2 regions of the Wukongibacter baidiensis genome follow, and region 1 is predicted to be linked to the other one. Evidence: a T-box and tRNA genes for the amino acid it is inferred to sense, from the RefSeq annotation. Region 1 holds a T-box; the other holds one or more tRNA genes.
What was found. The T-box of region 1 lies ahead of leuS (leucine--tRNA ligase). A T-box ahead of a tRNA ligase gene usually reads a tRNA of that ligase, here a tRNA-Leu.

Region 1 (12,811 bases):
TTTGATATCTCCTAATCTTAAGGATAGGGTAAAATATTTTGATCCTGGGATAAATATTTTCAGTTACTATGGTATTGAGAAAATGATTAAGCAAGCTTTAAGTAGAAAAGTCTGGCTTAAAAGTGGTGGCTATATTGTAATAGACAAGACTGAAGCCTTAACTATTATAGATGTAAATACCGGCAAATACGTTGGTGTTAATAACTTATCTGAAACTATTATTAATGTTAATAAGGAAGCAGTAAAGGAAATAGCAAAACAGATTAGACTAAGAGACATAGGTGGCATTATTATAATAGATTTTATCGATATGCTCAATAAGGAATCTGAACAGGAAATACTAGAGCTTTTAACAGAAGAGTTATCAAAGGATAGGGTTAGAACGAATGTGTTAGGTATGACGAGTCTAGGACTTGTTGAGCTGACTAGAAAAAAAGTTCGTAATCGTATAAGTTCAATACTTGAAAAGAAATGCCCATATTGTGATGGGCTCGGAATGATACTAACTCCAGAGACCGTTATAAGTAGCCTAGAAAATGAACTTAAAAGAATTGCTTTGCACACTAATTCTGAAGCCGTAATAGTTGAGTTAAATGATGAAGTAAAAAAAGTACTTTGCAATGACATGAAAGACTATTTAGCTGAATTGGAGAATGCATTAAAGATTAAAATATATATTAAAGGAAATAATAATATACATGAAAATCACTATGAAGTCACATATAAGGGTAGACTAAATAAGGTTGAGGATATTTTAAAGGACTAAATCTGCGCTTGTAAAGTTAAACTAACTCAAGTAGTCACTGAGAATCCTTTTGGCTCATGCTATGAACCTGTTTTAGTTTGAAGAACAGAGGTTAAAACAGATTCATAAAAATCGCACAAAAGGAAACCTCAGAGCCTACTTTCGTTTATTGAGTTTTATTAACGCAGATATGAAAAGTCTTGAAATAATCCCTATAATTTTGTTGACATTATATTTGTGCTGTGATAACATGTATATGTTGTGGATATAGAGCCTATGCTTTGTATCCATTGTAGCCGCTCATATCGGGTTTAAAAACGTTAAGTTACCTAGATTTGGCGAGTCTGGATTGAGGAGGTGTAAGAATGTACGCAATTATCGAAACAGGTGGAAAGCAATATAGAGTTCAAGAAGGAGATACTCTATTCGTTGAAAAGCTTGAAGTAACTGCTGGTGATACTATCAATTTTGATAAAGTTTTAGTTGTTTCAAATGAAGGTAAATTATCAGTTGGAGCTCCATTTGTTGAAGGTGCTAAAGTTGAAGCATCTGTAGTAGAGCAAGGTAAAGGACCAAAAGTTATTGTGTTCAAGTACAAGGCTAAGAAAGACTACAGAAAGAAGCAAGGTCACCGTCAACCATACACAAAAGTTAAGATTGAAAAAATCAATGCTTAAGGCTATTAGATATGATTAATATAACAATTAATAGAGATCATAGAAAAGATATAGTATCATTCAGCGTAGAAGGACATGCATATGCTGATGAGGTTGGAAAAGATATAGTATGTGCAAGCATATCTATACTTACTCAGACAATCGTATTGGCTTTACATGATGTTGCTAACATAGATGTTACATATGAGATGAATGATGGATTTCTCTATTGTGAAATTCCTGATAACATCGATGTTACTCGTAGAGAAAAGGCTAATATTATATTTGATACTATGCTAACTGGAATTAAAGGTACGATAGAAATGTATTCCGATTATATAAAGCTTCAAGACGAGGAGGTGTGAAGCGATGTTATTCAAAATGAATCTTCAGTTGTTTGCGAGTAAAAAGGGAGTTGGTTCTTCTAAGAACGGTCGTGACAGTGAATCTAAAAGATTAGGTGTTAAGAGAGCTGACGGTCAAGCTGTTCATGCTGGAAGTATCTTAGTAAGACAAAGAGGAACAAAAATTCACCCAGGTAACAACGTAGGAAAAGGTGGAGATGATACTCTTTTCGCTAAAGTAAACGGCGTTGTTAAGTTTGAAAGAAAGGGTAAAACTAAGAAGCAAGTTAGTGTATACCCTATAGATGAAGCAGCACAATAATTTGACTAAAAGCCCATACGTAAGGTATGGGTTTTTTAATTTATAATAAAGATAGAGTGATAACGAATTACATATTGAAAATAAGGGAAAACTAGATAAAGAATTTACAATATGGAACTTGGAACTACATAAAATTATTGGTATAATTGTTTTGGAAAAAAATACTTATACCCATTTAAAGGTGATGAAAATGTTTGTAGATAAAGCAAAAATATATTTAAAAGGCGGAAAGGGAGGAAATGGAGCTGTTTCCTTCCGTAAAGAGAAGTATGTACCTGCGGGTGGTCCTGATGGTGGAGACGGAGGTCGTGGAGCCAGTATAATCTTTGAAGTTGACGAAGGTTTAAGAACCTTAATGGATTTTAGATACAAAAAGAAGTATATTGCTGATTCGGGAGAAAACGGTAAAGCTAAAAAAATGTTTGGTAAGGATGCCAAAGATTTGATTCTTAGAGTACCTCCAGGAACTATTATAAGGGATGAAGAGACAGGTGCTGTTATAGCTGATTTGACGGAAAATAAGCAAAGAGCTGTTATTGCTAAAGGTGGTAAAGGCGGTAAGGGAAATGTTCATTATACGACGTCTACCAGACAAGCTCCAACCTTTGCTGAGGCAGGAGATTATGGTGAAGAGCGTAATGTAATATTAGAGCTTAAGCTTTTAGCTGATGTAGGCCTTGTAGGGTTTCCAAACGTTGGAAAGTCAACGTTACTTTCTGTAGTAACAAAGGCAAATCCTAAGATAGCAAATTACCACTTTACAACTATTACTCCAAATCTAGGGGTTGTAGATCTTGTGCAGCATAAGAGCTTTGTTTTAGCAGATATTCCAGGTCTGATAGAGGGTGCCCATGAGGGTATTGGTCTTGGGCACGAGTTCTTACGACATGTTGAAAGGACAAAACTGTTAATACACGTACTAGATGTTTCTGGTATTGAAGGTCGAGACCCACTAGAGGATTTTGAAAAAATTAATAACGAATTAGAATTATTTAACCCCAAGCTTGCATCTAGACAGCAGGTAATTGCTGCTAATAAGATAGATTTATTAGAGGATCAAGATAAATTCAAAGAATTTGAAAAGGTTATGACAGATAGGGGATATAAGGTTTTCCCTATTTCAGCAGCTACAAATACTGGACTTAAAGAACTTATGCTTTATGTAACGGAACTATTGGATAAGGTAGAGGTTGATCCTATAGTAGAGGAAGTAGATCCAGAGCATAAGCTATATAAACTAGAGAAGAAGGAAAAAGAGGAACTAATTATAAGAAAAGAAGAAGACTTGTACATAGTTGAAGGAAAGGCAATAGAGAAATTAGTTTACTCAACTGACTTCAGCGACATCGATTCTATAAGACGATTCCAAAGTATCTTAAAGAAAAAAGGAGCTTTTGAGAGGCTTAAAGAACTTGGGATAACCGATGGAGACACAGTAAAAATATATGAAATTGAATTTGAGTACTACGATTAAGGAGATGATATAATTGATAACTAGTAAGCAAAGGTCTTATTTAAAGGGAATAGCTCATAATATGGACCCTATTGTACATATGGGCAAGGAAGGTATAACAGAAGGTTTCTTAAAGCAGTTAGATGATATATTAGAAGCCCGTGAGTTAATAAAGGTAAACATACAAAAAAGTAGTATTTTAGATACTAAGGAAGCCGCAAATGAAGTGGCAAGGTTGACTAAAGCAGAATTTGTTCAAGCTATAGGTAGAAAATTTGTTATATATAGAGAAGCTAAAGAAGATCCACAGATTGTACTACCTAGATAGTTTTAGTCCTGTTAAAATCTAAATAGTGGTTTTGAGACCACTATTTTTGTTCCATTTATGCATATAGTCTCATAGAAATGTATTGAACTTTAGTATTGTTACCGATACTTTAGACCTAAAAGGTTGGAGGAAAAAATGAAAAAGATTGGATTAATGGGAGGAACGTTTGACCCAATTCATTATGGACATCTGGTCTTGGCGGAGCAAATAAGAACTCAGTTTAATTTAGATATGGTATACTTTATACCAGTCGGGATACCAGCACATAAACAGGGTAAAAACATATCGAGCAGTAATGACAGATATTTTATGACTTTATTGGCAACTATAACAAATCCAAATTTTGAGGTATCAAAAATTGAAATTGAAGATAATAATATTTCTTATACTGTAAATACTATCAAAAAGTTTAAGGATAAAATAGATTGTGATGCCGAGTTATACTTTATTACTGGAGCCGATGCAGTATATGAACTTGAAACGTGGAGAAATGTAAAAGAACTTCTAACGTTGTGTAATTTCATAGCTGCAAGCAGGCCTGGAATAGATGAAAAAAAGCTAAAGGAAAAGATAACCGAATTAAATGAAAAATATGATGCTAATATTCTTGTAACTTCCGTACCTGCTTTAGCTATATCGTCAACTGATATAAGAAAAAGAATAGGGCTTGGTGAAAGTATAAAATACATTATACCTGAATCAGTGGAATATTATATTTATAAAAATAGGTTATATACAGAAAGCGCTAATGATAAATGATGAAATTGCATAATGCATGCAAGTTTCTTAAATAACTAGAGGTGGAAAATGTGTATGATTTAGAATATATAAAATCTGTACTTAAGAACAAGCTGCCACATAGAAGATACAAACATTCTCTAGGAGTTTGTGAAAGTGCTACATGGCTTGCTAGAAAACATGATGCATGTCAAAGTAAGGCTGAGGTTGCGGGGCTATTACATGATTATGCTAAGTATTTAGATGGTTATGAAGCAAGAAAATATATAAAGGAATTTCACATTCAAATTGATGAAGTTATTGATTTAAATATAGATTTGGCCCATGGTTTGATAGCGGCTGAGCTTATTAAATCAGAATTCAAAATTGAAGATGAAGAGATTCTGAACGCAGTAAGATATCATACTACTGGTAGGAGAGGTATGACAAGTCTAGAGAAAATCATATATTTAGCAGATTATATAGAGCCAAATAGGAGATTCCCTGGGGTAGATGAAATAAGAAATATAGCCAAATATGATTTAAATAGAGCAGTACTTATGGCTTTAGATAATTCTATCAAGCATGTAATTTCAAAGGGATTACTTATACATCATAATAGTATTTTTGCAAGAAACGCTTTAATCACAGAAATGGCATCAGTACAAAGTTCAGTTGAAATATAAATAAGGTAACCCGGACTATCATGAAAAGTTCGAAAGGTTTCACTAGAGTTTTGAATTTTCCATAGAGAGTTCCTAGTACAACTTAATTTATACATATTCAAAGACCCAATGCTTCTGGGAGTTTTGGATATGTATAAATTAATATTTGCACTTGAACCTCTATAGGAATAATCCGGGATAATAATGGAGGAATCAAAATTGATTTATACTACATTGTTACTATTTTTAGTTGGACTAGTAATTATTATTAAAGGTGGGGACTTATTTGTTGATGCATCAGTGTGGTTTGCAACTATCACAGGAATACCAACTATAATAATAGGTGCTACAATAGTGAGTTTGGCAACAACATTACCAGAGCTTTTTGTTTCTGTAATAGCGTCAACTCAAGGATCACCGGATATGGCCATTGGCAACGCTGTAGGGTCAACTATTTGTAATATAGGGCTAATCCTTTCGACTTCAATACTTTTTGCACCTAGTGTAGTTAATAGAAAACTTTTTAGCGAAAAAGGCTTGCTAATGGTAGGGTCTACAGTACTTTTGCTGTTTTTCAGTATAGACACTATAGTAACCAAGATTGAAGGTCTAGTTCTATTTGCAGTTTTATTAGTATTTATATGGTTAAACCTTAAGCAGTTTAGGGGTAGTAATATACTTGTAGATAATAAGAATTCCGAGAAAAAGACTTATTCAAAGGATGTCTTAAAAAATATTGTTAAGTTTGTACTAGGAAGCATATTTATTATCATAGGAGCACAACTTCTCGTTGATAATGGAAGAAAAATTGCTGAATTCTACAATGTTCCTGAACAAATTATCAGTTTAACATTAATAGCATTAGGAACGTCACTGCCAGAGCTTACTACAAGTATCACTGCAATAGTAAAGGGGCATGAAGGTATCTCAGTAGGTAATATTATTGGAGCCAATATATTGAATAATACTATGATACTTGGAACGGCTTCAATAGCTACTGGATATGGTCTTGAGATAAGTAAGAGAGATATAATATTATTTGGAAGGGTTTTTGAAGATATCCCCCAAACCCTTTATGTGGATTTACCAGTTTCATTATTGCTTATGTTAATACTGGTTATTTCAGGAATATATAATAAAAAGTTGAGAAGAGTTACTGGAATACCATTACTATTAATATATTTAATATATTTAACCTTCTTAGGTTATAATGCATTTGCAGCATAAGGGATATTAGAAATATAGATACAATGATGTGTGACAAATTATTTTTCAATATCCCTAAATTAAGGGAGGAAAATGGATGCAAAATTTTGAGAGGGAACTTGCAATAGAGATTTGTGAAGCAATTGATAGTAAAAAGGGAAAAGATATTGTATTAATGGAAGTAGGTAAAATTGTTGCCTTTGCTGATTATTTCATTATAGCAACCGGGACTTCAACAAAACATACAACTGCTTTAGCTGATACAGTTGAAAAGAAATTAGCTGAAAAGAATGTATATGTAGGTCATAAAGAAGGGCATAATGAAGGAAGCTGGATTCTACTGGATTATAAGGATGTAGTTGTTCACATATTTACTGAAGAACAAAGAAGCTTTTATGATCTGGAGCGAATTTGGAAAGGTGCAAAATATGTAGAATTGAACTTAGATTATTCATAAAAAATTCAAAACTCTGCTACGTGCTTTTGATTCTAAGACCCCCATCAAATTCTTGACGTACCGTTTAGGTATACCTTCGAACTTGATGAAAGTCTTAGAATTCAAAACTACTTGCAGTCTTTCAAACTTTTTATGAATAATCTAGGTTAGATATTGACATGAATTGAGAAAATTATTACAATAAATGATAACATAACTTTTAAAAAATTAATATAGCAAGTATAGGAGTAGTAGAAATACATTCTATTTAAGGATTAATAACCTTCAGAGAGTCGATGGCTGGTGTGAATCGATATAGATAGATTTCGAACTTACCTAAGCATAGTAATACTACATTAAAACTTAAAGTAGTATTACTACATTTATCTAGGCTGGTTACCTTTAAAAAACCGTATGAGTGGATATTATGTCAAGTAGGGTGGTACCGCGGGAAAATTCTCGTCCCTATATTTAGGGAGGAGTTGTTTTGCGGGTACCACTTTTTTTATATTCTATAAAAAATGTTTAGTTGTTATTAAAATGTTTATGAATATACAATATTGAGGAGGCATAGTAAATGGTTAGATATGATTTTACCGAAATCGAAAAAAAATGGCAGAAAAAATGGGATGATGAAAAAGCCTTTAAGGTAGAAGTAGATAATGAAAAGGAAAAATACTACTGTCTTGAGATGTTTCCATATCCTTCTGGAAAGCTACATATGGGCCATGTGAGAAACTATTCTATAGGTGATGTTATAGCAAGATTTAAAACTATGAATGGATATAACGTACTTCACCCAATAGGATGGGATGCATTTGGACTTCCAGCGGAAAACGCTGCAATTAAGCATAATATACATCCAGATATATGGACGAGAGAGAATATAGCTGAGATGATAAGACAGCTAAAGGAGTTAGGAATCAGCTATGACTGGGATAGAGAGGTTACTACTTGCTTACCGGATTATTATAAATGGACACAGTGGATATTTGTACAGTTCTTCAATAATGGTTTAGCTTATAAGAAGAAATCTCCAGTTAACTGGTGTCCATCATGTGAAACTGTTCTTGCAAATGAGCAGGTTGTTAATGAAAAGTGTGAGAGATGTGATTCAATAGTCGTCAAGAAAAATCTTGAGCAATGGTATTTTAAAATAACCGACTATGCTGAAAAATTGCTAGACGATATGAAAAAGCTTGAAGGTTGGCCAGAAAAGGTTAAGACGATGCAAGCGAACTGGATAGGAAAAAGCTACGGAGCAGAAATGAAGTTTGAAATTGAGGGGACATACAAGGTTCTAGATATATTTACAACAAGACCTGATACAACCTTTGGAGTTACATTTATGGTTTTAGCTCCTGAGCATCCTTTAGTAAGTGAACTAGTAAAGGGAACTGAATATGAAGAAACAGTAGAGAAATTTGTTAATAAATTAGGTCGTATGACTGAAATTGAAAGAACGGCAAGTAATGTAGAAAAAGAAGGTATATTTATAGGAAAGTATGCTGTAAACCCATTGAATGGCAATAAAATACCAATTTATATAGCAAATTATGTTCTAATGGATTATGGAACTGGTGCGATTATGGCAGTACCTGCCCATGACGAGAGAGACTTTGAGTTTGCAAAAAAATATGATATTGATATAATACCAGTAATAAAGCCAGAAGGTTTAGAGAATGTTGAGGAATTAGAACTTCCATATACTGAGCCAGGAGTTATGGCCAACTCTGGAGAATTTAATGGTCTTCAGAATACTGAGGGTGCAAATAGAATCAATGAGTTTATTGAAGAAAAAGGCTATGGTAAAAAAACTATTAATTATAGGCTTAGAGATTGGCTTATATCTCGTCAGAGATATTGGGGAACACCAATACCAGTAGTTTATTGTGATAAGTGTGGAGTAGTAGCAGTACCGGAAGAAGATTTACCGGTTACACTTCCTACCGATGTAGTATTTTCTGGTCAAGGAGAATCTCCACTTACTACAAGTGAATCCTTTAAAAATGCTCCTTGTCCAAAGTGCGGTGCCATGGCGAAAAGAGAAACTGATACAATGGATACCTTCGTTGATTCATCTTGGTATTTCTTAAGATATACCGATGCTAGAAATGAAAACAAGGTTTTTGATAAAGAAAAGGCATCATACTGGATGGATGTAGACCAATATATAGGCGGAGTAGAGCATGCAATCCTTCATCTTCTTTATGCAAGGTTCTTTACGAAGGTGCTTCACGATATTGGATTGTCACCTGTAGATGAACCATTTAAAAATCTATTAACTCAAGGTATGGTTCTTAAGGATGGGGCCAAAATGTCTAAGTCTAAGGGTAATGTAGTTAGTCCTGAAGAGATTATTTCAAAGTATGGAGCTGATACCGCTAGATTGTTTATACTTTTTGCAGCGCCACCTGAAAGAGATCTTGAGTGGAGTGATACGGGAGTAGAAGGTTCATATAGATTCTTAAATAGAGTTTGGAGATTGGCTTGTGAACTTGAAGAATACACAGCTTTAGCGGGTGAAGCAATTCAGATCAACGGAAAAGAAGATAAAGAACTTAACTTCGTTATAAACAGTACTATAAAGAAAGTTACAGAGGATATTAGTGGTAGATTTAACTTTAACACTGCAATTAGTGCCATAATGCAGCTTGTTAATGAAACATATAAATATAAAGAAATCGATAAAGAAAAAATAAATAAACCACTAATTACTAAGTCATTAGAAACAATATTAGTACTTTTATCTCCATTTGCTCCTCACATGACAGAAGAATTATGGAGTATGCTTGGTAATGAAGGAAGCGTTCATGCGCAGAAGTGGCCAAATTATGATAGTAAAGCCATAGTGAAGGATGAAGTGGAGATAGTAGTACAAGTAAATGGTAAAGTAAGAGACAAACAACTAGTTAATAAGAGTATGTCAAAAGAAGAACTAGAGAAAACAGCGTTAGATAATGAGAGAATTAAATCATTTATTGAGGGGAAAAATATCGTTAAAGTAATCTGTGTTCCTGGAAAATTAGTTAATATTGTTGTTAAATAGCAGATAAATTTAGGGGGGATTCGATGGCAAACAATATAAATCCGATTTTAAAAAGTTATATCCCGGTTGTAGAAGGTATAGCAAAAACCTTTGGGACAAACTGTGAAGTTGTACTTCATGATTTTAGCAAAATGGATAGATCTATTATTGCAATAGCCAATGGACATGTTACAGGCAGAAGTGTAGGTGGACCTTTATATGAATCACTTTTGAAAAATGTTTTAGATCATAATATTCAAGAAGACAAGATAAACTATACAGGAAAAAGCGCTGAAGGAAGAGTCCTAAAATCATCAACTATGTTCATCAGAGATGAGGATAATAATATTATTGGTTGTGTCTGTATTAACTTTGATCTATCAGAATTAGTTGTTTCAAAGAGAGTAATAGATAATCTGATTCAAACTCAATCATCTAAGAAGGAAAAGGAACACGATGAATCTACAAATAGGGTTAACGATGTATTGACAGATATAGTTAAAAACACATTAGAGAAATCAGGTAAACCTGTGGCTTATATGGGAAAAGAAGAAAAAGTAAATATTGTTAAAGAGTTAGATCATCAAGGGGCCTTTTTAATAAAAGGTGCTATAGATTATGTTGCTAAGGTACTTTGTGTTTCAAGATACACAATCTATAACTACTTAGACGAGATCAGAGTAGATAGTAAGTAAATAAATTAAATTTTTTACATTTTGATTGTTTGGATATCCGTGAAACATCGGGTATTCAAATGATTAGAATGTAGATTTTTAATGCATTTTATATACAAAAATTTAGGAGGGTTTTAATATGGATTTAAAGATTATACATACTGACAAGGCACCAGCTGCTGTTGGACCTTATTCACAGGCGGTTTTAGCAGGTAATTTACTATTTTTATCAGGTCAAATTCCAATCAATCCGGCTACTGGTGAATTAGTACAAGGTAGTATTGAGGAAGAAACAAAGCAATGCCTTGAAAACGCAAAGGCTGTGTTAGAAGAAGCAGGTACAACACTTGAAAATGTAATCAAAGCAACAGTTTTCATAAAAGATATGGATCAGTTTGGAAGAATTAATGCAGTATATGGTGAGTACTTTAGCACTCATAAGCCTGCAAGAGCATGCGTTGAGGTTGCTAGACTACCTAAGGATGTAAATGTAGAAATAGAAATGATTGCTGTAGTAAAATAGAAAAAGTAGACAAATAAAAAAAGCGACTTGACGTCGCTTTTTTTGTTTACCATTTCCATCTTCTTCTTTTTCTTCTAATCCTTCTGACAGTTACAATAGTTCTCCAAAGGACATAAAGAAGTACCAAACCTATTAAGATTTTGACTAAATTAAGATTTTTAGGATCCTTAATCTTCTTTATGATTTTATATATTTGCTTTTCATCGATAGACTGTAATGCAATTAGACTTGTTTCTCCGACATTTTCACCATTAAGAGTATATGTAACCTTTCCAAGAAGCTGTCCCTTATTAATGGGTGCCACTATCTGTGGTTCAACTTCAACCTTATATGCTATGTCCGACTGATTATATTGATTCAATACTGTTTTAGAAATACTATCTTGAGTTACTAAATCAACAGTTTCTTCAATACCATTTTCAACTGGAACTGTTTTAAGTGTAGTACCAGAGTTAGCCACAGTAATTACTTTAAAATTATCGAAGCCATATTCCATTAGTTTTCTTGTATCGGAATAGATATTTGTTTTAATCGCTTTAAGAACAACAGTTATAACTCTTCTATTATCCTTAGAGGCCGTTGATACAAGGCATTGCTGTGCTTCAGAGGTATATCCAGTCTTAATGCCATCTACTATGTCAAATTTGATATCTACTAATTTACCATCATACTCCATCTTATTGCTAGGGCCTACACCCCAAAGAAGTCTATTTCTATTTTTAAGGTATCTAATCTCGTCAGTTTTTTCTGTTATAGGTATTTGATACTTTACAGTCTTTACGATTTCCCTAAACTTTGGAATTGTCATAGCATATTTCCCAATCATTGCTAAATCATAAGCAGTGGTTACATGCTCCGAATCAGGAAGACCGTGGGGATTTGTGAAGTTTGTGTTTAATGCCCCTAGTTCCTTAGCCCTTTTATTCATAAGTTTTGCAAACTCTTCGACGCTTCCAGATATATGCTTTGCTAAGGCAACGGCTGAGTCATTTGCTGATTGGATTAAAACCGAATTAAGCAATTGCTCAACTGTGAAAACCTCACCTTCTTTAACATATATACGGCTTCCATCAGTAAAAGGAGTTTCTTTATCTATAATAACCTTATCATTCAGGTTGGCATTCTCTAGTGTTAATACTGCTGTCATAACTTTAGTTGTACTAGCTGGATACATTGGTTTATGTGCATTCTTTTCGAATAATATATCTCCACTTGCTGCATCAATGACAATTCCACTTTCTGCAGTAATATCGAAATTCTCATAGGAGCCCTCAGAGAAACCCACAGATGTAGACGATACTAGGATACTAATTACTAACATTACTATAAACAATCGCTTCATATTTTCACCTCTAATTTTGATATAAACATTATGTACAAGGATGTCCTCATTTTCAAGACGGACTCATTTCATATAAAATAAACTATAATTAAACTTGAAAGCTCAAGTATTACAAAACTTAAGAATATAAAATATAATACCAAAAAAATAGACTGGATTTTTAAAGATGGAAAGGATAAAAATTTTGTGACACTTATATAGTATAACAGAAAAAGAAAAAAATTTTAAGGTTTTATAATGGAAAAGAAGGTTAAGGAAAAGTAATATAGAAATAATTGTAAATGAGTGAGAAGCTATCTATGGGGAGAGAAGGGGGATATTATGAGAAAGATAAGGAAAAAAGAAGTTGTTTTGGTAATTATATTCATTCTA
Region 2 (9,115 bases), 270 kb from region 1:
TCTCTATAAAGAGGTAGATCAGCCACAGGATGAATTAATTGAGCTTTAATCAGTTTACAAAGATCAGTAAGTGGTTCCGGTAATTCATCATATAGTTTTTCATTTTCTCCTGGATCAGTATAAATGCTGTATCCTTTATAAAACTCTAACACTCCTTCCTCATTCATCTTCTCTCTGTTTTTACCTTTTTCTAAGCCTATTTCAGCCTTTAAACTTTCCTTATCTTCGATTTGACATCCACTAAATAATAATATTGTTATTGCTAAATATACTAAATACTTCTTCCACATAATACAATCCCCTTAATTTCTTAGTAGATATAGTACATGAATCATTGTATCATGGTTGGCATAAACTTACAATTTATTAATGGACATAAAAAATTCCAATATCTTTAGGATATTGGAATTACTTTTTATTATGAACTTGTTAGTGGCGCGCCCTAAGGGACTCGAACCCCTAACCTTCTGATTCGTAGTCAGACACTCTATCCAGTTGAGCTAAGAGCGCAACTTTTTTAGTTTATTGGAGGCGGCACCCAGATTTGAACTGGGGAATAAAGGTTTTGCAGACCTCTGCCTTACCACTTGGCTATGCCGCCATAATAAAGATTGTATGTAATTTAATTCATCAAATAAATGGTGACCCATCCGCGACTCGAACGCGGGACACCCTGATTAAAAGTCAGGTGCTCTACCGACTGAGCTAATGGGTCATATATGGCTGGGGATACAGGACTCGAACCTGTGAATGACGGAGTCAAAGTCCGTTGCCTTACCGACTTGGCTAATCCCCATCAATGTTTATAATGGGGCGGCTGATGGGGTTCGAACCCACGCATGCAGGAGCCACAATCCTGTGTCTTAACCACTTGACTACAGCCGCCATGATTCTTGGAGCGGGTGAAGGGGATCGAACCCTCGCAACCGGCTTGGAAGGCCGGGGCTCTACCACTGAGCTACACCCGCATAAATTTTATATTGGAGCGGTAGAAGGGATTTGAACCCTCGACCCTCGCCTTGGCAAGGCGATGCTCTACCACTGAGCCACTACCGCATAAAAAAGTAATAAATTAAGGTACTTTATTTGCTTATCAGCAAATATCGTAAAATTTCCCTCGAACCAACTACGGTTCGCTACAAAATTTTACTAAGTTGGTGGAGGGAACTGGATTCGAACCAGTGTAGACTCAGTCAACGGATTTACAGTCCGCCCCCTTTAGCCACTCGGGCATCCCTCCATATTTATGATGGAGCTGGTGATGGGACTCGAACCCGCAACCTGCTGATTACAAGTCAGCTGCTCTGCCAATTGAGCTACACCAGCATAATGGCGATCCAGAAGGGACTCGAACCCTCGACCTCTAGCGTGACAGGCTAGCGTTCTAGCCAACTGAACTACTGGACCGTATTTTAATTTTGAATAATAGCCTATTTGCATATAAGCAAATAACTTGGTGGGCGCAACAGGACTTGAACCTGTGACCCCCTGCTTGTAAGGCAGGTGCTCTCCCAGCTGAGCTATGCGCCCAAGTCAGCTTCTAGTTAATAGAAGCTAATTATTGGTGACCCCTAGGGGACTCGAACCCCTGTTACCGCCGTGAAAGGGCGGTGTCTTAACCGCTTGACCAAGGGGCCAAAACCTTGGTAATTTAATAACTTGGTAGCGGCGAGTGGACTCGAACCACCGACCTTTCGGGTATGAACCGAACGCTCTAGCCAACTAAGCTACGCCGCCACATTATAAGATTTATTGGTTGCGGGGACAGGACTTGAACCTGCGACCTCCGGGTTATGAGCCCGACGAGCTACCAACTGCTCCACCCCGCGTCGATATTTATATATATTTTGTTGATGGTGCCGGGGACCGGAATCGAACCGGTACGGTCTTTAAGGACCGCAGGATTTTAAGTCCTGTGCGTCTGCCAGTTCCGCCACCCCGGCATATATTGGCTCCAGAGGTGAGATTCGAACTCACAGCCTACCGGTTAACAGCCGGTTGCTCCACCATTGAGCTACTCTGGAATATCAAACCGGCAACGACTTACTCTCCCAGGCGGCTGCCCGCCAAGTACCATCAGCGCTGAAGAGCTTAACTTCTGTGTTCGATATGGGAACAGGTGTATCCTCTTCGCTATTGTCACCAGATTTTTTGCCGCTAGGCAAATAAATTTCATTAATTTTTGACCCAAGATAAATCATCTTCGGTGCTATTAAGTTAGAGATAATAAATTTACTTTATTCTCTCAAAACTGAACAATGGAAAATATGGTCAAGTCCTCGACCTATTAGTACCTATCAGCTAAAGACATTACTGCCCTTACACCTTAGGCCTATCAACCAGATAGTCTTTCTGGGGTCTTAATCCATAAATGGATGGGAAATCTTATCTTAAGGTGGGCTTCGCGCTTAGATGCCTTCAGCGCTTATCCCTTCCGTACATAGCTACTCAGCGGTGCTCCTGGCGGAACAACTGATGCACCAGAGGTACGTCCATCCCGGTCCTCTCGTACTAAGGACAGCTCCTCTCAAATTTCCTGCGCCCACAGCGGATAGGGACCGAACTGTCTCACGACGTTCTGAACCCAGCTCGCGTGCCTCTTTAATGGGCGAACAGCCCAACCCTTGGGACCTACTACAGCCCCAGGATGAGACGAGCCGACATCGAGGTGCCAAACCTCCCCGTCGATGTGGACTCTTGGGGGAGATAAGCCTGTTATCCCCGGGGTAGCTTTTATCCGTTGAGCGATGGCCCTTCCACTCGGAACCACCGGATCACTAAGCCCGACTTTCGTCCTTGCTCGACCTGTATGTCTCGCAATCAAGCTCCCTTCTGCCTTTGCACTCTTCGCGCGATTTCCAACCGCGCTGAGGGAACCTTTGGGCGCCTCCGTTACTTTTTGGGAGGCGACCGCCCCAGTCAAACTGCCCACCTGACAGTGTCCCAAGACCGGATCACGGTCTCTGGTTAGAACTTCAGTATTACAAGAGTGGTATCCCAACAACGACTCCGCACAAACTGGCGTCCATGCTTCTAAGTCTCCCACCTATCCTGTACATGCAATACCAAAATCCAGTGCCAAGCTACAGTAAAGCTCCACGGGGTCTTTCCGTCCTGCTGCGGGTAACCGGCATCTTTACCGGTACTACAATTTCACCGAGCCTACTGTTGAGACAGTGCCCAAATCGTTACGCCTTTCGTGCGGGTCGGAACTTACCCGACAAGGAATTTCGCTACCTTAGGACCGTTATAGTTACGGCCGCCGTTTACTGGGGCTTCGGTTCACAGCTTCGCATACGCTAACCACTTCCCTTAACCTTCCAGCACCGGGCAGGCGTCAGCCCCTATACATCATCTTTCGATTTAGCAGAGACCTGTGTTTTTGCTAAACAGTCGCTTGGGCCTATTCTCTGCGGCCACCTCGGGCTATTCACCCTAACGTGGCACCCCTTCTCCCTAAGTTACGGGGTCATTTTGCCGAGTTCCTTAACAGTAGTTATCTCGCTCGCCTTAGGATTCTCTCCTCACCTACCTGTGTCGGTTTACGGTACGGGCACCTTTTATCTCGGTAGAAGCTTTTCTTGTCAGTGTGGAATCAGCAAGTTCGCTACTTATTTTTCGCTCCTCATCACCTTTCAGGATTGCAAAGACGGATTTGCCTATCTCTGCTCCCTACGGGCTTGAACCCACTCAACCAACCGTGGGCTTTGCCTATCCTCCTGCGTCCCTCCATTCCTCAAACGATAAAGTGGTGGTACAGGAATCTTCACCTGTTGTCCATCGCCTACGACTTTCGTCCTCGGCTTAGGTCCCGACTTACCCTGAGCGGACGAGCCTTCCTCAGGAAACCTTAGGTTTTCGGCGGGTAGGATTCTCACCTACCTCTCGCTACTTATGCCAACATTCTCTCTTGTATAAAGTCCACTGCTCCTTACGGTACAGCTTCAGCCGATATACAATGCTCCCCTACCCCTGCCATACGGCAAGCCATAGCTTCGGTAACAGATTTGAGCCCCGGTAATTTTCGGCGCAGAGCCACTCGACTAGTGAGCTATTACGCACTCTTTAAATGAGTGGCTGCTTCTAAGCCAACATCCTAGTTGTCTAAGCAGCTCCACATCCTTTCCCACTTAATCTGTATTTAGGGACCTTAGCTGATGGTCTGGGCTGTTTCCCTCTCGACTACGAATCTTATCACCCGCAGTCTGACTCCCAGATAAAAGAATACGGCATTCGGAGTTTGATAGGCTTCGGTAGGCGGTGAAGCCCCCTAGGCCATTCAGTGCTCTACCTCCGTTTCTCTAAATCTGAGGCTAGCCCTAAAGCTATTTCGGGGAGAACCAGCTATCTCCGAGTTCGATTGGAATTTCTCCGCTATCCACAGGTCATCCGATAGCTTTTCAACGCTAAACGGTTCGGACCTCCACGAAATTTTACTTTCGCTTCATCCTGCCCATGGATAGGTCACCCGGTTTCGGGTCTACGGCATGCAACTAAATTCGCCCAGTTAAGACTCGCTTTCGCTGCGGCTCCAGACCAAAGGTCCTTAACCTTGCTGCATACCGTAACTCGTTGGCCCGTTCTACAAAAAGTACATGGTCGTTCATATAAAGAACTTCCACTGCTTGTAGACATAGGGTTTCAGGTTCTATTTCACTCCCCTCCCGGGGTTCTTTTCACCTTTCCCTCACGGTACTATCCTCTATCGGTCACCAGGTAGTATTTAGCCTTGGGAGGTGGTCCTCCCAGCTTCCCACAAGGTTTCACGTGCCTCGTGGTACTCTGGAGTAGTGCCAAGGATCTTCTTCTTTCACCTACAGGACTTTCACCTTCTGCGGTGGGCCTTTCCAGACCTCTTCGGTTAGAATACCTTCCTCTTTATGGCTCTATCCACAACCCCTAAAGCCGTAGCTCTAGGTTTGGGCTCTTCCCCTTTCGCTCGCCGCTACTGAGGGAATCGATTTTTCTTTCTCTTCCTCAGGGTACTTAGATGTTTCAGTTCCCCTGGTTGCCTCCAACTGCCTATGTATTCAGCAGAAGGTATCTAAGGTTTACTTAGATGGGTTTCCCCATTCGGACATTCCCGGATCAAAGCTTGCTTGCAGCTACCCGAGACTTTTCGCAGCTTACCACGTCCTTCATCGGCTCCTGGTGCCAAGGCATTCACCCTATGCCCTTAATAACTTGACCAGTGAAATTGCTTTTATAGCAATTCTGTTTCTCTCCATTGTTCAGTTTTCAAAGAACAAAATTTAAAGGTAGTCTTTTACCTTTCGGTAAAAAATACAAAACTCCTCTCGAACCTAAAGGTTCTATATAAAGTTTTGTCGACTTGGTGGAGACGAGGAGATTCGAACTCCTGACCCCCTGCTTGCAAGGCAGGTGCTCTCCCAACTGAGCTACGCCCCCATAATTTTGTTGTGTATTTAAATTGAATGCTTTAGACATTCAAAACCAAACAGTGTAAGGTTTTCTCCTTAGAAAGGAGGTGATCCAGCCGCACCTTCCGATACGGCTACCTTGTTACGACTTCACCCCAGTCATTGATTTCACCTTCGGCAGCTTCCTCTTAAAAAGTTAGATAGCTGACTTCGGGTGCCCCCAACTCCCATGGTGTGACGGGCGGTGTGTACAAGACCCGGGAACGCATTCACCGCGACATTCTGATCCGCGATTACTAGTAACTCCAACTTCATGTGGGCGAGTTGCAGCCCACAATCCGAACTGGGACTGGCTTTTTGGGATTCGCTCCAGATTACTCATTCGCTTCCCGTTGTACCAGCCATTGTAGCACGTGTGTAGCCCAGAACATAAGGGGCATGATGATTTGACGTCATCCCCACCTTCCTCCGGTTTGTCACCGGCAGTCTCTCTAGAGTGCCCAGCTTAACCTGCTGGCAACTAAAGACAAGGGTTGCGCTCGTTGCGGGACTTAACCCAACATCTCACGACACGAGCTGACGACAACCATGCACCACCTGTCTCCTCTGTCCCCGAAGGGAAAGGTACGATTAAGTACCGGTCACAGGGATGTCAAGTCCTGGTAAGGTTCTTCGCGTTGCTTCGAATTAAACCACATGCTCCGCTACTTGTGCGGGTCCCCGTCAATTCCTTTGAGTTTCAGTCTTGCGACCGTACTCCCCAGGCGGAGTGCTTAATGCGTTAACTCCGGCACCGAGGGTGTGAACCCCCGACACCTAGCACTCATCGTTTACGGCGTGGACTACCAGGGTATCTAATCCTGTTCGCTCCCCACGCTTTCGTGCCTCAGCGTCAGTTGCAGTCCAGAGAGTCGCCTTCGCCACTGGTGTTCCTCCTAATATCTACGCATTTCACCGCTACACTAGGAATTCCACTCTCCTCTCCTGCACTCAAGCCATACAGTTCCAAAGGCTTACTACGGTTGAGCCGTAGCCTTTCACCTCTGGCTTATTTGGCCGCCTACGCACCCTTTACGCCCAGTGATTCCGGATAACGCTTGCCCCCTACGTATTACCGCGGCTGCTGGCACGTAGTTAGCCGGGGCTTCCTCCTAAGGTACCGTCATTATTCTTCCCTTAGGACAGAGTTTTACGACCCGAAAGCCTTCTTCACTCACGCGGCGTTGCTGCATCAGGCTTTCGCCCATTGTGCAATATTCCCCACTGCTGCCTCCCGTAGGAGTCTGGACCGTGTCTCAGTTCCAGTGTGGCCGATCACCCTCTCAGGTCGGCTACTGATCGTCGCCTTGGTAGGCCTTTACCCCACCAACTAGCTAATCAGACGCGGGTCCATCTTGTACCACCTGAGTTTTGACTAATGCGCCATGCGACGCTATAGTTTTATGAGGTATTAATCACCGTTTCCAGTGGCTATCCCTCTGTACAAGGCAGGTTACCCACGCGTTACTCACCCGTCCGCCGCTTTCCAGTTATTCCTTCATCCGAAGAATCAGTCATAGCCTTCTCGCTCGACTTGCATGTGTTAAGCACGCCGCCAGCGTTCATCCTGAGCCAGGATCAAACTCTTAAAAAAAATCTGGCGTTTATTATATCTTTAGCTTGAATTTATATCAAACTAAGGTTTAATTCCTTACACTGTTCAGTTTTCAATGTCCAAAGTTTTCTCTGTCGTTTTAGCGACAAGAACTATTATAGCAAATCTCTTTTGTCTTGTCAATAACTTTTTTCGACATTTTTTTCGCCGCTGTTTTTTCAGCGACAAGATATATCTTACCACGGACTATATATAATGTCAAATGGTAAATTTATTCTTTTTTTAGTTTCTCTATATAAACGAGATTATCTATTTTGCTCTACGATTTCTCCCTCTACAATTCTTAGAATTTTATCTCCCAATAAATTCGCCTCTTCTTCGTTATGAGTTACTAATATAATAGGGATAGAACATTCTGCCTTTAATTTAATAAACTCATTATAAAGAATCTCCTTTGTCTCCTTGTCTAATGCTGAAAATGGTTCATCTAGTAATAGTATTTGTGGATTTGATAAAAATGCTCTAGCAAGGGCAACTCTTTGCTTTTCACCACCAGAAAGCTGATGGGGGTATTTATCCTTTAAGTGTAAAATTTTAAACTTTTTCATTATAGTTTCTACCATATCTTTTTTACTATCTCTATTTTTATAAAAGGATTTTCTGATATTCTTTACACCATATTTAATATTTTTATATGCATTCATATGAGGAAAGAGAGCAAAATTTTGAAAGACATAACCCACCCGTCTATCCCTTGTTTGTATATTTGTACCATCAAATGATGAAAAAATAGTCTTGTCACCAATCCTTATGTCCCCATATTCAGGCACCGATAATCCTGCTATACAATTTAATATAGTAGTCTTTCCAGATCCTGAGCTTCCTAGTAACACAGCGACCTCATTAGCAATTTCAAACCTAGCTGATACATTAAATTCACTGTAATTTTTCCTTATGTCTACCTTTAACATTTTTCTCTCCTAATTAGTTCTATATAGTGTTTTTTCTTTAGTATATAGTTTAAAGCCCACATAATAATAAAGCTAAACACCACCATTATAAGAACAAGTTTATTTGCAGTAACCGTATCTCCTGACTCAACTGCAAAATATATTGCTAGTGGAATGGTTTGGGTTTTTCCTGGAATATTACCCGCTACAAAAAGTGTAGCTCCAAACTCTCCTAAGGCCCTGCAAAAAGATAAAATAAGACCACTTAAGATTCCAGTACTAGACAGTGGTATTAAAATAGTAAAAAACACCCTAATCTTTCCTGCTCCTAGGGTTTCTGCTGCATTTTTAAATATAGGATCTACATTGCTAAAGGAAGCCCTAATACTCTGATACATAAGAGGAAGGGTAACTACAATAGAAGCCACAACAGCAGCTATCCAAGTAAATATTATCCTTATACCAAAGGTTTTATATAAAAAGCTGCCAATAAAACTGTTTTTGCCCAAAGCTATTAGTAGAATATAGCCAACAATAGATGGAGGCAAAACAAGGGGAAGGGTAATAATAGATTCAAGCATTTCCTTCCCACTAAAATCTTTATATGTCATGATATAAGCTAGTACCATACCTATCACTAGTGTAATAATTGTTGAAATAGTTGCTACCTTAAGAGATAGAATAATTGGTTGTAACATTTTTTCCTCCAATACATCTTTCGTTTCTATTACTTTAACACATTAAATCCATTATTAATAAAGATTTCTGAAGCTTCTTCGGATTGTAAAAAATTAATAAAGTCGTTACACCTATCCTTATTCTTACTCTCCTTTACTATAGCTAAGGGGTATAGTATAGGAGAATGTAGTTCATCGGATATAGTTAAAGCAATTGTCCCCTTTTTCATTGCCTTTGTGTCGGATTGATATACAATACCAGCATCTACGTTTTCCGTATCCACATAGGAGAGTACTTGTCTTACATTTTTTCCGAAGACTAATTTATCTTGGATGCCATCCCATAATTTCAAATTAACTAGGGTTTCCTTAGCATATCTTCCTACAGGTGCAATTTCAGGTGTCCCTATGCTTATCTTTGTCATATATGGTTTTGTTAGGTCTTCCATAGTTTTAATTCTATTTTCCATACCCTTAGAAACAACAACTACAAGCTTGTTTTTTAGTAGATCC

Region 2: it encodes a tRNA-Leu, which carries the amino acid that the T-box ahead of leuS (leucine--tRNA ligase) is inferred to sense. The anticodon was not compared.

The regions. Positions count from the first base shown of each region.
Region 1 covers NZ_CP138202.1:5,988,167-6,000,977, forward strand. The annotation lists gene R9X47_RS27435 (Rne/Rng family ribonuclease) at 1-766, shown strand, start outside; ribosomal protein L21 leader region at 1,030-1,101, shown strand; gene rplU (50S ribosomal protein L21) at 1,111-1,422, shown strand; gene R9X47_RS27445 (ribosomal-processing cysteine protease Prp) at 1,434-1,766, shown strand; gene rpmA (50S ribosomal protein L27) at 1,771-2,067, shown strand; gene obgE (GTPase ObgE) at 2,258-3,541, shown strand; gene yhbY (ribosome assembly RNA-binding protein YhbY) at 3,555-3,848, shown strand; gene nadD (nicotinate-nucleotide adenylyltransferase) at 3,984-4,607, shown strand; gene yqeK (bis(5'-nucleosyl)-tetraphosphatase (symmetrical) YqeK) at 4,658-5,251, shown strand; gene R9X47_RS27475 (calcium/sodium antiporter) at 5,450-6,457, shown strand; gene rsfS (ribosome silencing factor) at 6,534-6,893, shown strand; T-box leader at 7,100-7,342, shown strand; gene leuS (leucine--tRNA ligase) at 7,450-9,921, shown strand; gene R9X47_RS27490 (helix-turn-helix transcriptional regulator) at 9,945-10,595, shown strand; gene R9X47_RS27495 (RidA family protein) at 10,714-11,097, shown strand; gene R9X47_RS27500 (D-alanyl-D-alanine carboxypeptidase family protein) at 11,144-12,439, opposite strand; gene R9X47_RS27505 (helix-hairpin-helix domain-containing protein) at 12,761-12,811, shown strand, end outside.
Region 2 covers NZ_CP138202.1:5,723,606-5,732,720, reverse strand. The annotation lists gene R9X47_RS26055 (transglutaminase domain-containing protein) at 1-290, opposite strand, end outside; tRNA gene R9X47_RS26050 (tRNA-Arg) at 434-510, opposite strand; tRNA gene R9X47_RS26045 (tRNA-Cys) at 527-601, opposite strand; tRNA gene R9X47_RS26040 (tRNA-Lys) at 640-715, opposite strand; tRNA gene R9X47_RS26035 (tRNA-Gln) at 721-796, opposite strand; tRNA gene R9X47_RS26030 (tRNA-His) at 810-885, opposite strand; tRNA gene R9X47_RS26025 (tRNA-Gly) at 895-968, opposite strand; tRNA gene R9X47_RS26020 (tRNA-Gly) at 982-1,056, opposite strand; tRNA gene R9X47_RS26015 (tRNA-Tyr) at 1,156-1,240, opposite strand; tRNA gene R9X47_RS26010 (tRNA-Thr) at 1,251-1,326, opposite strand; tRNA gene R9X47_RS26005 (tRNA-Asp) at 1,331-1,407, opposite strand; tRNA gene R9X47_RS26000 (tRNA-Val) at 1,455-1,530, opposite strand; tRNA gene R9X47_RS25995 (tRNA-Glu) at 1,563-1,637, opposite strand; tRNA gene R9X47_RS25990 (tRNA-Met) at 1,661-1,737, opposite strand; tRNA gene R9X47_RS25985 (tRNA-Met) at 1,754-1,829, opposite strand; tRNA gene R9X47_RS25980 (tRNA-Leu) at 1,855-1,943, opposite strand; tRNA gene R9X47_RS25975 (tRNA-Asn) at 1,950-2,024, opposite strand; rRNA gene rrf (5S ribosomal RNA) at 2,031-2,147, opposite strand; rRNA gene R9X47_RS25965 (23S ribosomal RNA) at 2,268-5,190, opposite strand; tRNA gene R9X47_RS25960 (tRNA-Ala) at 5,334-5,409, opposite strand; rRNA gene R9X47_RS25955 (16S ribosomal RNA) at 5,482-7,014, opposite strand; gene R9X47_RS25950 (ATP-binding cassette domain-containing protein) at 7,281-7,946, opposite strand; gene modB (molybdate ABC transporter permease subunit) at 7,940-8,623, opposite strand; gene modA (molybdate ABC transporter substrate-binding protein) at 8,653-9,115, opposite strand, start outside.